2 regions of the Exiguobacterium sp. s157 genome follow, and region 1 is predicted to be linked to the other one. Evidence: riboswitches for the same ligand, from Rfam matches in the RefSeq annotation. Region 1 holds a riboswitch; the other holds the start of a gene.
The links. A riboswitch is a leader RNA that binds a small molecule or an ion and turns the genes downstream of it on or off. The one in region 1 is predicted to bind FMN.

Region 1 (11,584 bases):
GGTGCGGTTTTCAGTCAACATGAAGTTTGAGAACGTGTTCAAGCCGTGCTGTACTGGTGGCCAGATGAGAAGCATGACGAAACCAGCGACAACTGCCAATACCGCAGTAACGATTGGGACGAAACGCTTACCAGCGAAGAAGCCAAGGAATTGCGGCAACTCGATGTTGAAGTACTTATTATATGCCCAGGCGGCGATCAGACCGACGATGATCCCTCCGAATACCCCAGTTTGGAGCGTTGGAATCCCGAGTACTGATGCGTAAGCCGGATCACCTTGTGCGATGATTTCAGGTGTGAGTTCGAGCCAAACACCCATAACTTTGTTCATGATGAGGAATCCGACGATGGCTGCGAGTCCGGCAACGCCGTCCCCTGCTAAACCGATCGCGACACCAACTGCGAATAAGAGTGCTAAGTTCGAGAAGATAATGCCACCCGCTTGCTCCATGAGCTGAGCGAATTTCACAACGCCTTCGTTCGTTAACCAACCAGCGCGTGATGTAAGGGCCGGGTTTTGCATCGCGTTACCGAATGCAAGAAGAAGACCGGCTGCCGGCAAAATCGCAACAGGAAGCATAAGTGCTTTACCGACTTTTTGAAGAACACCAAAGATCTGCTTAAACATGATAAATCCTCCTTTTTGTGATTGTTTCGTGCGGAAAGACGACTGTAGATGTCAGACAACCGACGTATCTAAACGTTTTCATAATAAACGTTTATAAAAACAGAAACAGGCATGAATAAGGTATAGAACGTAGACCTCTCCTAATAGAGAAATCGGTGCGTTCCACTCCTTACTCATGCCTGATCGAATCAGTAACACGTAAGATACGTGGTATCAGTTATCTACTTGTTAGGCGCTGGAGATGCATCGTCAAATATGTCGCTTCACCTCGCGGGACCGGACGCTTTAATTCGCGTTCCATGATGCCCATCAGCTCCCAAGCAGTACTATAGCATAGCGGATATTCTTCGCGCAATACCTTTTCAATTTTTTGTGGGGCCTCCACCATCTCACCCGTCGCAACCCGCTCAACGGCGTACCTTAAGTGCCGAAGTAAGCGCTTATAATCGAGTGAACTCCGGTCCATTTTGACGTTCAAACGACTCTCAATCGTCTGAACGATCTGCCCGATAATTTGGTTGTGTCGATTGACCTCGAGGACGTTTTTGAACGTCGTCGCCGAATGGATGTGGAGCGCGATGAAACCGATCTCCGCGTCCGGCAATAACACGTCAAGCCGCTCGTGAATCATATCGACGATACGTTCGGCGAGCGCGTACTCGTTCGGATAGAGCGATTCGGTCTCAAGCAAGAACGGATTCGTGACTTCCATCCCTTGTTCAATCCGCTTCATCGTGAAGAACAAGTGGTCGGTCAAACCGATATGAATATGTTGGTCGACTTTTTTACCGGTGTTGTTCTCGATAAAGCCGACGATTTCTTGCATGAAAGCAATAAAGTCCTCGTCGACGTGTTTGACGAGTTCACGATATTGCGATTGCTCTTCTTTGTCCGTCAGTTGATACACTTTCTCCGGGACACTGGCCGGGTCGACGAGATCGCCCGCTTTCTTGCCGAAGCCAATCCCTTTCCCGAGTAGAATGACTTCCGGTTCCGGATCATGTTGGCAAATGACAACGCTATTATTCAACACTTTCTTGATCGTATACATCGGTAATGTCATTCGTATCGCATCCCTTACTCACTATAATCGTTTCGTACTAAGTATATCGGTTCATCCCCTAAAAAAGTAGGCGGAAAACAAAAAAGACGAACATTTCTGTCGTCTTTAAAACATTGAATAACCACTCTTGCGCAAGTAGCGAATCGTGATTCCAGCCAAAATCGCACCGAGCAACCCGAAACCGAGCATGAACACATCCAGAAATTGAAGGCCGAGCACGCGTTCGTAAACGTTGGCGAGCGCAGTCGATGTCTCAGTGATGTAACTCGAGAGCTTGACGTTATCAATCATCATAATGACGAAAATCGGATAGATGAACACGAGCGTCCATGTTTTTTTAAGCAGCATGTTCAAAATGAAGCCGATGCTGAAGAAGATGACCAAATAAAGAATCGCCCCAATGACAGCCTGGATAATATGCATGCGATTGCCCCCTTTTCCCGTTGTCTATTATACCGAATCGTTTGCGCTTAGGTCAAAGGTGAACCGTACGCCACCGACAATAAAAAAGTGACCCGCTCCTATGAGCGGGCCACTCAGATATATGGCTTAGAATTTACCTTTTTTAAGGACGAGACCGTACTTCTTCAATTCGAGGAAGTGTTTGTTGTCGATCACTTTCTTCATGAATGAAGCGTTACGACCGAAGATCTTTTTGCCCATGACGATGCCGATGCCATCGTTATGGCCAAGTGATGCGACTGTCCCTTTGCTCTCATACGTGAATTTCGAAGTTGATTTCCCGTTGATGAGGGCAGCGATGTTTTTCGCCACGTTGTGCGCTTGTTGAGTCGCGATTTGGGCAGTCGGTGGGTATGGACGGTTTGAGACCGGATCCATGACAGCCGAGCAGTCACCGATGATGAAGACGTTGTCGTGACCAGGGGCACGGTTGTCCGCCTCGACCATGACACGGTTCCGAACCGCTTCAAAGCCAGACTTCTCAACGATCGGGCTACCGCTGACGCCACCTGTCCAGAGAATCGTGTTCGCTTCAATCGTCTCTGTCGTGTCGCCTTGGAGTGGACCGAACGTGACAACACCAGGCTCAACGCCTTTAATGCCGTTGCCGAGTTTCATCTCGACGCCGTTGCGCTCGAGCCATTTCTGCGCGTACGTCGTGAGTTCTGGGTCGAAACCAGGAAGTACAGTCGGAGCGGCTTCGATGTTCACGATGCGAACCGCTTCACGTGGCACGTCATACTGTTTGCAAAGCTCAGGCACACGGTTGACGAGCTCACCGAGGAACTCGATTCCTGTGAATCCTGCGCCACCGACAACGATCGTCACGTACGAGCGGTCAGCTGAACCGTTCGTTTTATATTGAGCGAACGAGTACTCGATATGTTCTTTGATTTTACGGACGCTGTTCAATGAACTGATTGTCATCGCGTTCTCTTTAAGGCCAGGGATACCGAATGTTTCAGGTACGCCGCCGAGTGCGAACACGACATAATCATATTCAACGGCTGAACCGTCTACGAGCAAGACTTGTTTTGCCGTAGTATCGACGCGATCGACGATCCCTTTGACAAATTTCACACGTGACGGGTTCACGACGTCGTTGATGTAGATGCGAGCTTGATCCGGTTTCATCGTTCCGGCCGCTGGCTCATGAAGCCACGTCGTCTGGTAATGGTAATCATGCTTGTTGATGAGCGTGATGTTCGCGTCGCCAGCTGAGAGCGTCTTCTGGAGGTTCACCGCTGTGATGAGTCCACCGAAACCTGCGCCAAGAATAACAATGTTAGGTCGTTTCATGTTCATTTCCACCTTGTTTTGATAGTTTTGTTTTCTTGAACAATCATGTTGTGTGTTTTTTCACATGAATGTTCACAATAAAGCCTAAACCTTGTTCAACCAATGTTCACAATTGCTTCTCGTTCATTGTACGCTGTTTATTTCGTTTTCTCAATGGAAAAGCTTATCTTCTTGAATTTTTTTTGAATGTATAGGATGTTTGTACAGAATGGATTTAATTCACGATTGTCACTATAATGGATGTATACGTTTTGAGGAGGAATTCGATGAAATCGACGAAAGATGTGATCATCATCGGTGGCGGCCCGGTCGGACTGTTCACCGCATTTTATGCAGGTATGCGCCAACTCGATACGGCGTTGATTGAAAGTTTGCCGCAGCTCGGCGGACAATTATCGACACTGTATCCAGAAAAATATATTTACGACATCGCCGGCTTCCCGAAAGTGAAAGCCCAAGATTTGATTGACCAATTAAAAGCCCAAGCCGATCAGTTCGAGCAGGACTATCGCCTCGGGGAGACAGTTGAAACAGTCGAGCGTCTCGAGGACGGCACGTTCCAGATTACGACGAATAAAGACGAGTACCATACGAAAGCAATCATCATCACGGCTGGGAACGGGGCATTCGCCGCACGACCACTCGGTCTCGATGGTTGCGAAGATTATGCCAACCTTCATTACTTCGTCGACAACATGGAGAAGTTCCGCGACCGCCGCGTCATGATCGCTGGCGGCGGCGACTCTGCCGTCGACTGGGCGCTCATGCTTGAAGGCATCGCCAAGGAAGTCCATATCGTTCACCGCCGTGACCGTTTCCGTGCCCACGAGCATACGGTCGAGCAAATGAAGGCCTCGACGATCAACGTGTGGACGCCATATAACATTGAGTCACTTTCAGGTGAGACACACATCGAGTCGGTCGAATTGACGGACAAAGACGGCGAATCGAAATTCGTCGAAATCGACGACCTCATCTGTAACTACGGTTTCGTCTCATCGCTCGGCCCAATCAAAAACTGGGGCATGGAGTTCGAGAAGAACACGATCCGCGTCGACTCACGCATGGAGACGACGGTCGCCGGCATCTTCGCCTGTGGTGACATCGCGACTTATGAAGGAAAAGTGAAATTGATTGCGACAGGCTTCGGTGAAGCCCCGATCGCCATCAACCAAGTGAAGCAGCTCGTCGACCCGACAGCGCGTCACCCGCAACATTCGACTTCGGTATTTGCCGGGAAATAATGATGTGGCCCTCATCGCGATGATGAGGGCCATTTTCATTTGCGGATTGTTTGCACAATGACCCGGTCAAGCCAGTCGTCGAGTTGAGTGAAGACGAAACCGGCCTTTTTCGCCTCGGCGATCGACATATAATAGTCGACGTCCGTATCGTACGGCGATGACTCGCCATCTTTGATGATCTGGACCGGTTTATTTAAGTGATGACCGATCCGTTCCATGAGTGCCCCGAGCGAGATGACCCCTTCACTCGCCGCGTTGAACGGCCCGGTCACGTTCGCCCGACCGACCCATTCTAGAAAGGCGGCCGCCTCAAAACTTGAGATGAACCCCATCTTCGCTTCCGGGTGATGCAGCACGATCGGCTCTTCCCGTCGGACGGCGTCGATATAAAACTTGAGACGGTCTGTATAGTCGTCGGGTCCGAGCACGATCGGCAAGCGGACCGTCGCGACCGGGAACGAGGCGCGATGGAAGAAATAAGATTCAGCCTCTCGCTTCCCTTGCCCGTAATCATGTTCGGATTCGAGATGATAGTCATGATGGAGCGGATTGAAATCACTTTCTTTCAACTCGGCGCCTGGCGCATAAACCGACATCGTCGACGTGAGCACATATTTACCGACTTGGTCCATGAAAGCGTCCGAGGCGATCTTTGCCTGGTACGGGTTAAAACAAATATTGTCATAGACGAGGTCGTAATGGTCGCGTGACAAATCTTTCATCGTCGCCACCGACTGTCGGTCCCCTCTGATCGACCGGATGCCCTCCGCCTCGGGTACTTGCAGTTGTCCACGCGTCACAATCGTCACATCGTCACCGGCCTCCGCCAACCGAAGCGCCAACCGCTTTCCAAAATAGCGTGAGCCACCGAAAATCAATACTTTTCTCATCGTCCCTGCCCCTCCTACATGAAATGACATCTCTTTTCATTTTCCCTTGCATCCTCTCGACTAATCTTCCACATCCTTGAATATTTTTGTTATTCTTATATATATATAGAGAAGAAAGAGGCGAGACGCATGCATCAGATCACATTAGAAAAAGGATGGTCGTGTGAATTACCGACACAATATGCCATTTACCAAAGCTTATCGGACTTCAGCCGTTACTCGGTCCTTGACCAAGAGGAAGAGAGCGTCTGTTCGTTCCGCATCACGAACGACACGTGTAAAATCACAGCGTTTCGTCCTTGGCAACATCAAATCGAGTTAGACGCGGCTTCGAAACTCATTCGATTAATTCTGATTGAAGAGACAGACTGAATACAAAAAAGGCCAATCATGAGACATGATTGGCCTTTCGTTTAGCAATCCCCAGGTGTCCCGGCGTTCGATGCCGTCCGGAAACTCGAGCCGCAACCGCACGTGGCGATGGCGTTCGGATTTTTAATCGTGAAGCCGCCTCCGAGCATCGACTGCTTATAGTCAATCTCGAGACCGTCGACGACCCCGTGATCGGCTTCCGCGACGATGACACGGACACCATAGTGGTCAAACTGAACGTCCTTGTCTGTCTTATCCTCATCAAACCCCATCCCATAAGACAGGCCGGTACACCCGCCCCCTTGCACTTTGATCCGCAAGTACTGGTCGTCGGGGCGTTCGGTCTGTTTCATCATATCGATGACTTGTAATGCGGCTGATTCTGTCAAATGAATCATCTGAACTCCTCCTTCGTTATCTTAACTTCAAGTCAACTGACTTGAGATTTTGTGAAATATCTTGTATAACTAAACTGTAACAAAAAAAATTAAATCGTTCCATCTTCGGGGCAGGGTGAAATTCCCGACCGGCGGTATTGAAGACAAGTTCTTCTCAGCCCGTGAGCGAGCAAGGCGTTGCTTGCTGATTTCGTGAGATTCGAAAGCCGACAGTAAAGTCTGGATGGGAGAAGATGGCGGCATCCGACCGATATCCGGATGTTTTCTTCGGCGTGGTCTAAACACCGATGAGAACATCTATTTCGTATGCGCGTAAACTCTCCCGATTGTTTGATACAATCGGGTTTTTCTATGCGACGGGTGCCATTCATCAAGGAGCGACAAAAGGAGAGATTTTGATGAAAACAACGCGCAACAAACGATTGACAACACTGGTGACGCTATCGATGCTCGGGGCCATTTCTTTTGTCCTCATGCTCTTTAACTTCCCGCTGCCTTTCCTACCACCGTTCCTAAAAGTGGATTTCAGTGACATTCCCGCGCTCGTCGCCGGGATCGTGTTCTCCCCACTCGCAGGCGTCGTGGTCGTCGCTCTAAAAAACGTCCTCTACTATGTCTTCAACGGTGGCGGCGTTCCGGTCGGCGAAGTCGCGAACTTCTTTGCAGGCGTCGCCTTCATGTATCCGGTCGCATGGTTCTACCATAAACGTAAAACGAATAAAGCGCTCGCTTCAGGCCTCGTGGCCGGTACGATCACGATGGCACTCAGCTTGGCAATCTTGAACTATTTGCTCATCTTACCAGCCTACGCGTTCTTCTTCGGCATGACCGAGATGGCGCAACCGGCAGTCAAAACGGACCTCGTCCTATACGGTATCTTGCCGTTCAACTTCATTAAGGCCTTGTTGATCAGCGCCTTGTTCGTCCCACTCTTCCTCAAATTGAAGCCGTGGATCGAACGCCAGCGCATGCAACTTCAAGCGTAACTGACAAGCACCTAGACCGGGGTCTAGGTGCTTTTTGTATAGGTACGCTATGCTAATGAGAGAATAGGAGGAGATGGATTGAACACGACTGAAGATGTGACCCATTTTTTAGAGACTGATGTGGAACTGATGCGTCTGTTGACAATCGTCGCTTCGCTCGGTTTACCCGATTGGTGGATTTGTGCCGGATACGTGCGGGCAAAAATATGGGATGACGCGCACGGCTACGAAGTACCGACGCCGATCGAGGACGTCGATGTCATCTACTTTGACCGATCTCACATCGACGAGGCGATTGAAAAACAGTATGAGGCACAACTGCACGACCTGTTACCGAACGTCCCTTGGTCGGTCAAAAACCAGGCCCGCATGCATCTGGTCAATCAATTGCCACCGTATCAATCTGCGGTCGATGCCTTGGCCCATTTCCCTGAGACGGTCACGGCCATCGGTGTCAGTCTTGGTGCGGGCGGACGCTTGAAGCTGGCCGCCCCTTACGGTATCGACGACATAGTCGAACTAAAGTTACGACCGACCCCGGCCTTTGCGAACGACGCTTCACACCATCATATTTATCGAGTCCGGATCAATAAAAAGAATTGGCAAGCCACTTGGCCGAGACTCCAAGAAGTGGATATACCTCGTCAGGAACGATAAAACCCCACCGTTTCCTGGTCAATCCCTTCTATCGGTCCTAGTCACATATGACAAACCTGACAGAAGAATGCACCTAAGTAACTTAGCTTTGTTACTTTTGTGCGGATAATTTTACTCTATGTAATACTCGAACGTGAATCGGTGTTACTAATTCAATTAATGCCACCTCTACAATTTTTCCAGCTATAGGTTTTACAATATCAGTACAATATTCAAAAGCATCTTTCATCTTTTCTTTAGACAATCTGTTTGCCAGTGTACAGTGCGGAATCCATGAGTCCGGCAAATATAAGGACTCAGCGTTATCATTAAACTCCCCAAATATACAATAATGCTCTAAGTGGAGGCTCCTCAATCCGGATGAGATTGTAGGTGAAAGAAAAAGTGCACTCGATTGAATGAACGTACCCAACGTACTAAATGTTAGATTTATAATCTCCTTCGATTGATAGTAGCTGTCCATCAGTTCGATATACGCCTCAACATTCAAACTACTGTAACTAGCTAATGTTATATGAGGTTGTCGATTCGAGACTTCATATGCATAAGAAGTAATTCCTTCTTGTTTCAAGCCTTCCCATACCTCTTGAATTCGTTTCTCCGTTTGTTCATCAAAAAGCGCTATCATTCCATACATATGTCATTCCTCCCCAAAAAAGAGTGACCACCGAAGTGATCACTCTGAGTATATCGTATTTGATTAGAGAAGCAGACCAGCAAGCGTGGCTGACATCAAGTTAGCAAGCGTACCTGCGAGAATCGCGAGGACACCCATGCGCGCGATATCGTTCCGACGGTTCGGTGCCATTCCACCAAGACCACCGAGAAGGATAGCGAGTGACGAGATGTTAGCGAATCCACAGAGTGCGAACGCGATCATAGCTTCCGTACGTGCCGAGAGGTCACCAGAACCGATGATTGGTGCGAATTCAGAGAAAGCGACGAATTCGTTCAACACGAGTTTTTGTCCGAGGAAGCTACCGAATTGAACAGCATCTGCCCATGGCACACCGATCACGAATGCGAGCGGTGCGAACACATAACCAAGAATCAATTGAAGCGTGAGACCGTCGAAACCGAACAAGCCACCGATTCCACCGAGAATCAAGTTAACGAGCGCGATCAATGAAACGAAGGCGAGAAGCATCGCACCGACGTTCAATGCAAGGAAGAGACCGTCAGAGGCACCGCGAGCGGCTGCATCGACGAAGTTCGCTGCCTTGTTCTCTTCATCTTCAGCGATTTCGATATCGTCATCCGGTACGTCTGTTTCCGGGACGATGATTTTCGCGAACATGAGACCAGCAGGAGCAGCCATGAAGCTCGCTGCGAGCAAGTACTCGAGCGGTACACCAAGAGCAGCGTATCCAGCAAGAACTGAACCGGCAACCGAGGCGAGACCACCGACCATGACAGCGAAGAGTTCCGATTGCGTCATCGTTGGAAGGTAAGGTTTGATGACGAGCGGTGCTTCCGTCTGACCGACGAAGATGTTCGCTGTCGCTGAGAGCGATTCTTTAGGTGATGTGCCAAGTGCTTTGGCGAGAGCCGTACCGAGGATACGGATCACCCACTGCATGACACCTACATAGTAGAGAAGTGCGATGAGTGACGACATGAAGACGATAATCGTCAACACTTGGAACGCGAAGACGAAGTTGTCTCCGCCGACAGCTGTACCGAAGACGAAACTAATCCCGGCGTTCGCCGTGTTCAAGACGTTCTGGACGCCTCCTGAGATCCATTCTAACGCGTTACGTCCTACTGTAGTGAAGAGGACGAGGAAGGCGAACGTAAACTGTACCGCGAAAGCGGCAAGCACGGTGCGCCATTTGATGGCTTTACGGTTGGTCGAGAAGATGTAAGCGATTCCAATTAGTGCCAAAATACCAACCACGCTCATGATATTCATTGGTGTTGTGCTCCTTTCATATTGGGGAAACCTGATAATGTGATATACCCGAATCGAGATGTGTCCTACCGTTTGAAACGCTTTCTTTTTCTGTTGTTAAACGTCAGACAACATACATTCGAACCTCTTTGAATATAACAGACCCTTTTTAAAAATGCAACGGGTCAAAACGGTCAAAATAAAAAAAGTTTGAAGGTCCTTCAAACTTTTTCACCATGCCATTTCTTCAATTTTTTCATATACATTCGTCACGAGTTGTTCCGGTGTATCCCCGGTCACGACCTCACCATCGACGAGACAAAACAAGTCAAGCGAACAGACGCCGCAGTAGCCCGTACAGCCATATTCGACGACGTCTAAGTCTGGATCGGACTCTAATTTGGCGCGGGCGATTTGTGAACCCATCGCTAAATTGGAGGCACAGAACTCAATGATCGGATTCATCATGTCATTCACCCTTCCCCTTTCCTTCAAAGCAGGAAAATGGTTCTTCTACGGCGTATTATAACATGATACAGTTGAAGTGTAACAAAGGGGGATTTTTATGCGCAAATTAGTCGTCTTGGGAGGCGGTTACGGGGGTATGCGTGTAATCGAACGTGTCCTCGGCCATCAGCTGAAGGACGTATCGATCACACTCATCGACCGTCTACCTTACCATGGATTAAAAACAGAGTATTATGCACTTGCGGCGGGGACCGTGTCGGATCGTGACATCCGCATCGATTTTCCAGAAGAGGTCGACTACATATACGGCCAAGTCACCGATATCGATACGGGGGACAAAATGGTCCTGCTCGCGAGCGGGGAAAAAGTGCCGTACGACGACCTCGTCATCGGCCTCGGTTGCGAGGACAAGTATCACAACGTGCCCGGTGCCGCCGAGTTCACGTACAGCATCCAAACGTTAGAAGAATCACGCAAGACCCAGCAAGCAATCAACGGCCTATCTCCGGGATCGGTCGTCTCGATCGTCGGTGCCGGCCTGTCCGGTGTCGAGCTCGCCAGCGAGCTGCGCGAGAGTCGTCCCGACTTGACGGTCCGTTTGTTCGACCGCGGCCCGTCCGTCCTATCGTTCCTATCAAACCGCGTCTCGATGTATGTCCAGTCTTGGTTCGAGGAACATGGTGTCGAAGTCATCAATAACTCGAACATCGTCCGGGTCGACGCCGATGGGTTATGGAACCATGAACAGCACTTCGCTTCCGATTTGACGGTGTGGACCGCCGGGATTCAACCGGTCGCCGTCGTCCGCAACCAAGGTTGGGAACTCGACGGGGGTGGACGTGTCAAATTGACACCACACCACTACGTCCCGGAACAGCCCGACATCTTCGTCGTCGGGGACAACGCCAGCCTGCCGTATGCACCTTCGGGTCAGCTCGCGGAAGCGCAGGCCGAACAGATCGTCCAAGTGCTACTCTGTAAATGGAAAGGTGTCGGGTATCCAGATTTGCCGGATATCAAACTCCGAGGCACGTTAGGATCGCTTGGGAAGAAGGCCGGATTCGGCGTCTTCATGGGCAAGCAGTCGCTCACCGGAAAAGTCGCGCGATTGCTCAAGTCCGGAATTCTTTGGAAACATAAAGTCATTAAATAACATGCCTGGGTCGGCCATCTCGGTCGATCCTTTTTAGTGTAAAGCAATCCATTTGTCGTTCAGCCACCGTCGTG
Region 2 (11,584 bases), on a different contig from region 1:
GGGCTGCGTTTGTTCCAATATGCCGCACGGGAACAAGCGACGTTTCTCGCCCCGCTCCGATGCCGGAAAGTGAAACCGGCTTTGTTTTGGGGCACGTTCGACGTCTCGTCGATGATCGTCTACGGGAAGTCCGAGCCGTTCCCGGAAGACAAACTGATTGAGAAGGCGGCGTTCGATGAGCACATGATCGAGTTCGGGTTTTGGCTCGGGGATGCGTCCGTCGACGTGCCGATGTTCTTTATCTTGCCGTATCCGTTTCAATACACCGAGCTCGCCTCGGAACGGCTACAACCGACGGATGCCTACTATGACGCCAACATGAGCGAATGTTTTCTGTCGCTGGAGAAAGTAGACCGGTCAAGTGACATCCAAGCGTTCTTCCGGACATCGTTCGACCTATTGAGTGAACAGCTCGGATGGGAAGGGTGCGCGCATTATTTCTCGCCGCTCGATATGCCGCCGCAACCAAAATAAGGGCCCACAGACGAAAGTCTGTGAGCCTTTGTTTTTATTCTGCTGCGACTTGTGGCACGAGGTAAATCAAGCCGAACGGGTTATGGAGCAAGTTGTCGATTGACGTCCGCTCGTCTTCACCCATCTCGACCGTGAACGTCTTGCCGTCCTCGAACGTGAAGCTGTCTCCGTCTCCGAACATCGAACCACCCGAGATGAGGTGGAAGTTGAACGAGTGGACGACGTGAATCGCGTCTTCAATCTCGAGCGTGGCCGGTACGGCGACGTCGGCGTGACCGAACGCTTTCATGCCCCACGAGACGTAGGCGTCTTCTTCTTCCGTGATGGCCGTCAGAAGCGAGTAGTCGAGGGCGAGGTCTTCTTCTTTCGACTCCTGCCATTCGTCTTTCGAGTAGGCAACACCAGCCGTCTCGACCATGACGCCGAGGCCGCCGGCGTTCAAGATGGCGTTGGCTGCACGGCGCGCCGCCGCGATGTCTGACACGTCATTGACGTCAACAATCAAATAGACGATGTGCGTATGGCGGGCGAGCCCTTTCGCGATTTTCGGCGTGAAGCCACCTGAACTGGCGTGAATCATCGCCTCGGCGAGGGCAGGGTCGCGCTCGACGACTTCGACCGTGAATGCTTTCCCAGTCTCGTCTTCTAACAGCAATAGGCCTGCCATCGTGTAGCCTTCGCTATGTAAACTGATTTGTTCGCTGACTGCCTCGCCCGATGACCAGTTTCCTGGGATGGCGAGCAATACTTGTGTACGGTTCATAAGAATCATCCTCTTCTTCTAATAGTCAGGCCCCTCACAGGGAGAGGCCCGGTCTCTTCTCTTATTATGCCCTATTTGGCGACAAATTATTCTTGATATGTCTTCAATACTTCTTGTAACGGGATTTGATCGATTTTCCGACGACTGATGAACGTACTCGCGAAGAAGAGGAGCGTCACCGCGCCGAGCGTATACAGCACGTACACCCATTCAAATTCGAGCGGCAGGACGAGGCCGTAATCTTCTGCGAACACGACGATGATGACCCGCAAGATGAGGAGGGCGATCGGGATGCTGAGGAGCGCAGAGGCGAGCGCGTACATGAAATAGCTGTTCAAAATCATCGAACGGACCTCACGACGGTCATAGCCCATCACTTTCAACAGCGAGATGACGTAATAGTTTTTCTCGACCGTGAGCGCCGTCAAGACGAACAGGATACTGAAGGCGATCAATGCCGACCCGCCGATCATGACGTTCATCATCAAGTTCATATATTCATTGATGGACTGGGACTGCTCGATGAGGCCGCTCCGAGAGATGATGGTCGGATAGTCCGTCTCGTCCGGACGTTCGGTCGCGTAAATGCCGTTGAACAACTCGTCCGTCGTCCCGTCCGACAACTGTTCGCTGAGCGCCGCACGCGATAGATAGACCGTGTCCCCCATATACTCCTCCGCGATGCCTCTAATCGGATACGACAGCGTCTCGTCCTCGAGTTCGATCTTGAGGGTGTCCCCGGTCTCGAGTCCGAGCTTCAAGGCGAGCGAGGCGCTCACGATGACCTCGTCTGCGGCGGGCGTCAAGTCATTCCCATCTTCGTCTATAAGCCGATCGAGCGTGTTCGTCGCATCGAGCCCTTTCAACGTGACGAGCTTGTCTTCGACGAACGCGAACGGATAGGTGAGGAACGGTTCTTGTCCGTCACGAAGCGTAGGCTGCGTCGTCGTATACGCCTCATACGCATAGTCGGCCTCATTCAATTCCCCGACGGTCATCCGGTCGACGGCCCCGTTCATCATGAGGGCGAAGACGATGAGAAGGGTGGAGAACAGGATGCCGAGGAAGAAGATGATGAAACTGCCCGTGCTTTTGACGGCGTATAAATATTTGAACTTCGTCTTGCCGCGTGTGTTGCGGAGCATGCGGCTGACGATCCGACTGAGGCGGTTGAGCGATACGTTGTCGCGAGGTGACAACAAAGCGAGCGCGCTCTCACCCATGATTTTATAGATGACCGCCCCTGCGACGAGGGCGAAGAAGAAGAGCGGGGCGAAGACGGCCGTGAGAAAGACGAGCGGGCTTTGAGCGATGGTGATGGACGGCAATAGATAGAAATCGAGATACAGGTTTTTGAGCGGTTCGGCGAAATAGAGCCCGAGAAAGTAGCCGATGACGAGCATGATCGTCGCGAACACCAAGATGAGCACCAGATACGGTATGGCAATTTGGCGTCGGTTATACCCGATTGCTTTCAATAGACCGATTTGTCCGCGTTCTGCCTCGAGCATGTTCGAAATCAAGATGGCGACGATGATGACGGCGATGGAGACGATGAATAAGCTCAAGCCGAGCGCCATCGCTTTACCGGACGAGATTTCGCTATAGATCGCGCCGCTACGCATGATGTTCTCCGTCTCCATGACCGAGATGACGAACGGGAGCTCAATGTCCGTCACGACTGTCCCGTCGGTGGCACCAGCCAAACGGAACGATTCCGTGCCGGTCACTTCCTCGTAAGCGTTGTCCGTCATGAGGAGAAGCGTCTGCGTGCCCGGGTCGAGGTTAAAGTAATTTTCATCAAACAGCGGCAACGTATAGTCCGGGAACAGGACGAACCCGCTCACCGTGAACGGGCTGCCGAGGTCAATCGTGTCGCCGATGGCAATGTCATTCTTCTCGGCGTATTTCGCGTTGATGGCGACCTCGTCGTCTCGCACGGGGCGCTTGCCCGCTTCGAGATACGAGAGGTTGATGGCGTCCGCTTCTTTCAAGACGAGTCCGCGGTGCTCACTCGAGCCGAAGGGATAGTTAATCAGTTTTGAAGCACGCAGTTCGAGCGTCGCGTTGCCCATGTCACGCTCGACGGCATCGATCCGTGCCGTGACCAACGCATCGAACGCCGCCTCGTCGACACGCTGCAAGTCCGATAGTGTATATCGACCTGAGGCGATGAAGTCGGAGAGCGCAGGGGCGGTTGCTTCTTCCGCGGTGACGCGGTTGAGCATCTCGACGGCAAAGTCTTCTTGATTCGATGACGCAAGATATTCCTCGGTCGGGACCTCGATGCCGCTGATGCCATAAAACATCATCGTGTACGTGAGCGAGCTCATGACGATAATGACGGCGATGGCGAGAAGCTGCATCCATTTACCGGCGAGCGTCTTCCATACATTTTTATAAAGCATCTGTCTCACCCCCAGTGGATGTCACGAGCAGATCGTTTGATCGGGTTATGCGTCAGTTCAATAATTCGACCCGAGTTCATTTTGATGACGTCATCGGCCATCTCGCTGATGCCGGTGTTGTGCGTGATAACGACGACGGTCTTGTCATACTCCTTATTCAACCGTTCGAGCAGTTCAAGCACCCGTTTCGAGTTGTCCTCGTCGAGTGACCCGGTCGGTTCGTCACAGAAGACGATGGACGGATTTTTGGCGAGGCTGCGGGCGACCGAGACGCGCTGTTGTTCGCCACCGGACAGTTGGTACGGATACTTGTCGCGGGCGGCCGTCAGTCCGACCTGCTCAAGCAATTCATCGATTGGGAGTGGGTTGTCAGATAAATCGGCCCCGATTTGAATGTTTTCATAGACGGTCAGGTTTTGGAGCAGATTATACTGTTGAAAGATAAAGCCGAGATGGTCGCGCCGAAACGCGGTCATTTGTTCCGGGGACAACTTGGTCAGGACGGTATCACCGAACATGATTGTCCCGGACGTCACCGTGTCGAGTCCGCTGATGACGTTCAACAGCGTGCTCTTGCCGCTCCCGCTCGGTCCCAGGATCACGACGAACGCGCCGTCCTGAATCGTCAACTCGATGTCTTTAAGCGCCGCCGTCTCGACATCCCCGGTCTTATAGATTTTATTGACGTGCTCGATGTGAATCATGCCGATTCCTCCTTTGTCCGATGCTATCTTTTACCCGTTTCAGGCGCATTGTGGACGGGAATATGTGAAACTTCAAGGGAATTCGATTTTTGAAAAAATAGTGAAACCGCTTCACCTGTGATAAAATAATATTACCAGGTACTAATTTTGATTGAAGGAGAGCCCTAACATGAAAATTGCTTATATTACGGACAGCACCGTTGTCCTTCCAGATTCGATTCAGCACCACCCGGACATCCATATCGTCCCGCTCTACGTCGTCAAAGGGGATCAACCGTATAAAGATGGGGTCGAGGTCGATGCCAAGACCGTGTACGAATGGATTGATGCGGGCGAACGCGTCTCGACGAGCCAACCGGCCATCGGCGACTTCGTCACATTGTATGAAGGAATCAAAGATCAGTATGACATGGGCATCGCCGTCCACTTGTCATCCGACTTGAGCGGCACGTATTCGGCATCGGTCCAAGGCGCAGAGATCGCTGAGTTCAAATTGCTCGCGATTGACTCGCGGGCCGGGATCTATACGATGGGACTCATGCTCGAAGAGTTGATTGAACGTGTCGAACGCGGTGACGCGCTCGAGGACGTCGAAGCGTATATGAAACAACGTGTCGAGGATGTCCGCATCGAGTTGATTTTGCAAAACTTGACGCAGATGCAAAAGGGCGGACGTATCTCGAAGTCGAAAGCGCTCATCGGCAACATGTTGCAGTTGAAACCGGTGCTCCGTTTCGAAGACGGGCTCATCGTTCCATATCAGACGGTCCGGACGTATAAAAAAGCGCAAGCCCAGCTGTTCGAAGCACTCCGTCAAGCCATCGATTCGGGCGAGTGCACGGACGTCTCAATTTTCCACGGAAACGTGCCAGAGCTGGCCGAGTCGTGGAAACGTGAGCTCGGCGATAAAGCCAAGATTCGGGTCGACACGCTCGCACCGCTCCTCGGAGCACACACGGGGTCAGGCTCAATCGGCATCTCGTTTTTAAAAGCGAAGTGATGACAAGATCGTGACGAGAGTCACGGTCTTTTTTTCATTGTCAAAACTTTCAAACAACGGCTGGAATCTTCAACCAAGAACCTTCATACTGTGTAAGAATGATAACGGATAAGGAAAGGGGGGAGACGATGCGATTTCGGAAGTACCTCGTCAGGAGCTGGTTCTCGTGGTCGATCGTCTTCATGGGGATTCTCTCCTATATGTGGCTCGGTATCGGGACGTTTGATTGGTCGTTGTTTTGGTTCATCTTTACGCTCGGTGCCCTGTTCGTGATGAATCCGCTCAAGCGGCGGCACTTGCACTTCACGTTCCATGAGATGTTTGTCTTTATGACGTTCTTCTTGTACGGTCTGCTCCCGGCCTTATTGATGGGACAGCTCCTGCTGCTCACATTCCAGGCCCGGACGTTCGCCAACAAAGTCGGGCGGCGACGATTTTTACATTTCTATCCGCTCAATACGTTGATTGAGGCGATGTTGCTCGTCTTACCAGGACTCGTCTACTTGCGGCTCGGCGGACAAATTGGTCCGAACGTCCATCTGCTCGAGCAAGGTACGGCGCTACTCGGTTTCTTCGCGATCTTGTTCCTCGTCCTCGGATTCAGTTTCCTCATGTCGCGGTTCTTGATCGGGGAACGGATTCCGCTCCCGATCATGTGGCGTCTGCTCCGATTCGACTGGCTCGTCATCTCGCTCGAGCTATTGTTCACGATGGTCGCAATCGAGGCGTTCCAGTTGTTCGGCTATACCGGCCTGATGGCGACGTTCCTCATTCTGTCGCTCCTCAAGATGGGGCTGTCCAAAGCGACGGAGACCGAGGAGACGCAGTCGAAAATCGACCAAGTCGAGCGTTTGAAAGAACAGCTCTACCGAGTCGACAACGAACAACTGCTCATCGAGAAGTTTTGGAACGGGTTAAGAGAAGTCGTCGAACTCGAACGTGGCTGGTTACAAGTCAATCGAACCGGCGACCGCACGTTCTATGACGTCAGCGGACGAAAGTCAAAACCGATTGCCGACGCCTTTACGCTCGAACGGCATCGGGATGCGGAAGAGCCGTACTTCGTGTACGATTCGCTCCATGAGTGGCATCCCGACCTGCAGGCACAACAGACCGAGTTACATCATTCGGCCCTCGTCATCCAGCCCGTTTCGAGCACGACGAACGCGGTCAGTTGCATGATTTCGACGACAGCGAACGGCGCGTATGAAGGGGCGATCGCCGTCGAGATTCATCGACTGTTGAAAACCTTGTCCTGGTCACTCGAACGGATTGACGAGCGCAACCGGCTCCAGCATGAGAGTCTGACCGACCCGATGACAGGGCTGCCGAACCAGCGGGCGCTCAAACGTTGGACGAAGGAGCGGTTGAACGACATTGCCTCGTATCCGTTGTCCGTGTTCTTGGTCGACTTGGATCATTTCAAGGCGATTAACGATACGTATGGCCATGCGTTCGGGGATGAAGTGTTAATCGAGGCCGGGGCGCTGTTCAGTCGTCTCGTCCGAAGCGGTGACCTCGTCACGCGTTACGGCGGCGAAGAGTTCGTGTTCGTCTTCCCGCGCATGGATGAGGCGGCCGCGCTCGTGACGGGAGAGAAGATCCGCCAAGCGCTCCGCGCCCATCCGTTCGGCTCCGAAGGGATCCGCGTCCAAGTGACGGCGAGCATCGGCATCGAGACGATCCACGAGTATGACGACCTCGACACGCTACTCCGCCACGCCGACCGAGCCATGTACGTCGGTGCAAAATTCAACGGGCGGGACCGTGTCGCCCATTATCGCGACACGTCGACGGAACGGATTCAATGATGAAAGAGAACACGAATAAGCCGGTGTTCTTCTTTTTCGTCTAATCAACATGAACGATGTTCGGCCGACGCCCTCCGTTCCTGGGGCGATGCGGATGCCTCCGCAGCGCGTGCCGCGCTTTACGGAGTCATCCTTGCATCGCTCTCCCCTAGGAGTTCGGGCACCGGCCAAGGCATCGTTCAACAAATATTGAACGAACTTCCATGTCTGACACGGGATATTGATGTACCGTGGCGCTTTCGATGCGCTCGTCCGTCGGCGCCCCGACTCTTGCAGGATAGCAATCCGACGGAGACCCAGCAGCGTAAGCGATGCGGCTCCGGGATTGCCTGCAGAAAGCGTGGGCGCCGAAAGGACGATGACGCAACATCTACAAAATAAAGGAGGACACCGGATACCCGGCGTCCTCCTTATGAATGAAAGATTATAATTTCTGATTGAAAATTTCTGACTCGACCGCGTGAATCGCAGCCGACCATGAACCGTAACGATGAAGAATTGCTTTCGTGGATGGTTTGTTGTTCCGTTTTGCCCATTCGCGATACGCTTCGAAGGAAAGAGAGAAGCCCATCTCGTGAATCGCTTCACGGAGTGCGGTGGAGAGCTCTGATTTCGAGTACGTCACACTCGCTTCAAGTCCGGCTTCGGCGCAGGCGTCATGCCACGAACCGAACGTCTTGACGATATGGTAATGGCTCGGTGCTTTCGGATGGAGCTTGCGCCATTCCTGATACTTTTTGAGCGTGATAATCGATCCCATGTCGCGCGAGTAGAGGGCGAGTGTCTCGATGATATCTTCACGCGTGTACTTTGGCATTTTGTCCGGGAGATCGACAGTCGCCTCTCCGTGCCATTCATAGCCGGCGATTGCAAGCGCCTCGGCCCATGACCCGAACTGTCGGATAATCGACTCGGGAGATGGCCAGCTTTGTTCCATCGCGAAGCGACGATACACAGAGCGTCGTGGACGTTCCTTCAACAAGTCGCCGAGCAGTCGAATACAGTGAATCATCCTCTGCTGTTCGGTGGACAAGTGGTGGGATTTAGTGGATAGCGTTTGACTCAATGATGGTTCCTCCTTCCATGGACTCATATCTGAACCGACAAAGATGACGAAGTTGCTTCTACAATCATACTATCGGCCAGTTTTTACAATTTATAAGTGCATTGTTCAAGTTTTTTTAAACCGATTTTATGAACGGGTAGGTCTAAAGTCCTGTTTATACTTTGAAAAAATGGTAACAGTTCTATTACAAATTTAATATTAAATGGGTTCAATTGTAAACAAAAAGTTTTATCGTGGCTAATATGTAATAATCTGTACGAAAAAGTACCCAACTGGCCAATGGGGTCATCACCGTCGCACCAGTTGAGTACTCTTCTATAATAAATTTAATTTTCAGACTAATCAAATGAAAGTTTTGAAAATAACGATTTTTTTTTGAAAGGGTGGTCAGTGAAACGAACGGTCTGCTAAAATAATGGAATTGATGTAAATAAGAAAAGAGGATGTTACGATATGACAATATGGTTATTTTATCTCCTACTCGGCTTGATTCAAGGGTTCACCGAGCCGATTCCAATCTCATCAAGCGGTCACTTGGTCATCTTCCAAGAGCTGTTTGATATCGAGTTACCGGGGCTCTCCTTCGAGATTTTCGTGAACTTTGCCTCGTTGCTCGCCGTGTTAACGATTTATCGGCAGGACGTCGTCCGTCTCGTCGTCAGTCTGTGGACGTTCTTGTTTAAAAAGGACCGCAGTGACGAGACGATGGTCGACGTCAAGTTCATTGGTCTCTTGCTCGTCGCCACGGTCCCAGCCGGTGTGCTCGGCGTCCTGTTCGGCGATTGGATTGGCGAGAAGCTCAGCGGCGTCGCCACGGTCGGTTATACGCTTATCCTGACCGGGGTCGCGCTCTGGTTCATCCGGAATATGCGAGGGAATAAAGGAGACGGCGGCATCACGCTCCGCGACGCCATCTTAATCGGTCTCGCTCAAGCGGTCGCGCTCATCCCAGGGATCAGTCGCTCCGGGGCGACAATCGTCATGGCGATGTTGCTCGGCATCAAACAAGAGTCGGCGCTTCGCTTCTCGTTCTTCCTGTTCATCCCGATCAGTCTCGGGGTGACGATTTTAGAGGGACCGGAGTTGTTCACGAATCCAGAAACACGTGATTTGTTCGGACCGCTCATCTTGGCGTTCATCGCCTCGTATGCGCTCACGGCCATCTCGCTCAAATGGTTCCAGCACATCATGGCGAAAGGCGAGCTCAAATACTTCTCCTTCTATTGCTGGGTTGTCGGACTCCTCGTCGTTTTATTCTTGGCTTGATTTACAAAGCGTTGCTCACACGAGCGGCGCTTTTTTTGCGCATTTCGTTTTGCCATCCATTTATTTTTGCGCTAAAGTGGAGACGTACAAACAAATATTCCTTCGGGGTCGGGTGAAAGTCCCAACCGGCGGTGATGGGCGCGAGCCTTAAGTCCGTGACCCGGTCGCACGTGTGCGAACGGTGGATCTAGTGCGATTCTAGAGCCGACAGTATAGTCTGGATGGGAGAAGGAAACATGACAGGTCCACGCGACCTGTAGTTCGTCGTACGTTTTTCTGTAAAGAAAACGCTTATTTGGCTTGCCCAAATGACGACGGACGACTCCCACCGAGACCTTGAGGATCATTCCTTGAGGTCTTTTTGTTTGTACGAAACAAGGAGGGAGATTATGCAACAGTACATGCAACAAGCCATCCAATTGGCCAAATCCGCCTCTTCGACCGGCGTCAATCCGCGCGTCGGGGCCGTCGTCGTCAAGGACGGTCGAGTCGTCGGGTTCGGCGCCCACTTGAAGGCGGGGGAAGCGCACGCCGAAGTGCACGCCATCCGCATGGCCGGTGCTGCCGCCTATGGCGCCACGATGTATGTCACGCTCGAACCGTGCTCGCATTATGGCAAGACACCGCCGTGTGCCGATTTAGTCGTAGAGTCGGGCATCAAACGGGTCGTCATCGCGATGACCGACCCGAATCCGCTCGTGTCAGGGCAAGGCATCGCTCGATTGAAAGCGGCCGGGATTGATGTCGAAGTCGGTCTGCTCGAGAGTGAGGCACGAACGCTCAACGTGGCGTTCTTGCGCTCGCTCGAGACGAAACGGCCGTATGTCATCTTAAAGACGGCGACGAGCCTTGACGGCAAAGTCGCCCTCGATACCGGTGACAGCAAGTGGGTGACCGGAACCGAAGCGAGACGGGACGTCCATGAACTGCGGGCGTCGGTCGATGCGATTTTGACCGGTGTCGGCACTGTCCTCGCTGATGACCCGGCCCTCACCGTCCGGCTCGACCGCGAGACGACGGAACCGCTCCGGGTCGTGCTAGACCGAGAGTTACGCACGCCGCTGTCAAGTCAGCTCGTCCGGACGGCGAACGATGTGCCGGTGCTACTCTACACGACGTCCGACGATCAAACGAAGCGGGACGCGTTCATCGAGCGCGGCGTCGAACTCGCGGCGTACACGTCGCTCGACGCTGTGCTGCAAGACGTCTACGCACGCGGCATCGGTCGTCTGCTCGTCGAAGCGGGACCGACGCTCGTCACATCACTCTTGGACGGACGGTTCGTCGACGAGTGGGTCATGTACCAGTCACCGCGCGTGTTCGGCGGCAAGGGCGGATTTTACCGTTCGCATCATGACGGTCCGCTCGATGCAATCAATCGATATGACGTGCAATCGGTCGAGACGGTCGGCGCCGACATCAAACTCATCATGCGAGAGGGGGAGTCCGATGTTCACGGGAATCGTTGAAGAAATCGGCAGTGTCAAGGCAGTGAAACGCAACGGTCCGTCCCTCCGGCTCACGCTCGCCGGAAAAATCGTCCTCGAGGACGTGAAGCTCGGTGACAGTATCTCCGTCAACGGCATCTGTCTCACCGTGACGACGTTCGATCGTGACAGCTTCTCGGTCGATGTCATGCCGGAAACGCTGAAGGCGTCGAGTCTCGACGGGGTCCGCCCCGGCACGAACGTTAACTTGGAGCGGGCTATGCCCGCGAACGGACGCTTCGGTGGTCACTTCGTATCGGGTCACGTCGACGGGGTCGGGCGCATCGTCAAAAAACAATCGCTCGCGAACGCGGTCTATGTCGACATCAGCTGTGAGCCATCTCTCCTCCGTTATATCGTCCCGAAAGGTTCGATTTCGGTCGACGGGACGAGCTTGACGGTGTTTGATGTGACGGAACGCGGCTTCACGTTGTCGCTCATCCCGCACACGTACAGTGAGACAGTGCTCGGGATGAAACAGGCTGGGGATGCGGTCAATTTGGAATGTGACATGTTGGCTAAGTATATGGAAAAACTCGTAAGTCAAAAACCGATGACGCTCGAATCGCTGGCGTCACAAGGGTATGGAAAGGCGGGATGGTAAT

Region 2: it holds a riboswitch for FMN, as region 1 does, so the genes downstream of both, ribD (bifunctional diaminohydroxyphosphoribosylaminopyrimidine deaminase/5-amino-6-(5-phosphoribosylamino)uracil reductase RibD) here and KNP67_RS12490 (ECF transporter S component) in region 1, are expected to answer to the same signal.

What each region holds. Positions count from the first base shown of each region.
Region 1 covers NZ_JACSLQ010000007.1:1,002-12,585, forward strand. Annotated here, with positions in the region: gene ptsG (glucose-specific PTS transporter subunit IIBC) at 1-627, opposite strand, end outside; gene glcT (glucose PTS transporter transcription antiterminator GlcT) at 845-1,690, opposite strand; gene KNP67_RS12460 (YuiB family protein) at 1,796-2,113, opposite strand; gene KNP67_RS12465 (NAD(P)/FAD-dependent oxidoreductase) at 2,240-3,451, opposite strand; gene KNP67_RS12470 (NAD(P)/FAD-dependent oxidoreductase) at 3,718-4,695, shown strand; gene KNP67_RS12475 (NAD-dependent epimerase/dehydratase family protein) at 4,731-5,585, opposite strand; gene KNP67_RS12480 (hypothetical protein) at 5,715-5,957, shown strand; gene KNP67_RS12485 (HesB/IscA family protein) at 5,999-6,355, opposite strand; FMN riboswitch at 6,453-6,594, shown strand; gene KNP67_RS12490 (ECF transporter S component) at 6,754-7,341, shown strand; gene KNP67_RS12495 (nucleotidyltransferase family protein) at 7,471-7,998, shown strand; gene KNP67_RS12500 (2'-5' RNA ligase family protein) at 8,090-8,635, opposite strand; gene KNP67_RS12505 (NupC/NupG family nucleoside CNT transporter) at 8,699-9,910, opposite strand; gene KNP67_RS12510 (YuzB family protein) at 10,121-10,357, opposite strand; gene KNP67_RS12515 (NAD(P)/FAD-dependent oxidoreductase) at 10,455-11,510, shown strand.
Region 2 covers NZ_JACSLQ010000002.1:535,341-546,924, forward strand. Annotated here, with positions in the region: gene KNP67_RS06510 (DUF5996 family protein) at 1-474, shown strand, start outside; gene KNP67_RS06515 (DUF4261 domain-containing protein) at 509-1,237, opposite strand; gene KNP67_RS06520 (ABC transporter permease) at 1,324-3,645, opposite strand; gene KNP67_RS06525 (ABC transporter ATP-binding protein) at 3,651-4,349, opposite strand; gene KNP67_RS06530 (DegV family protein) at 4,519-5,349, shown strand; gene KNP67_RS06535 (GGDEF domain-containing protein) at 5,478-7,160, shown strand; gene KNP67_RS06540 (homing endonuclease associated repeat-containing protein) at 7,585-8,226, opposite strand; gene KNP67_RS06545 (undecaprenyl-diphosphate phosphatase) at 8,680-9,492, shown strand; FMN riboswitch at 9,587-9,729, shown strand; gene ribD (bifunctional diaminohydroxyphosphoribosylaminopyrimidine deaminase/5-amino-6-(5-phosphoribosylamino)uracil reductase RibD) at 9,882-10,961, shown strand; gene ribE (riboflavin synthase) at 10,942-11,583, shown strand; gene KNP67_RS06560 (bifunctional 3,4-dihydroxy-2-butanone-4-phosphate synthase/GTP cyclohydrolase II) at 11,583-11,584, shown strand, end outside.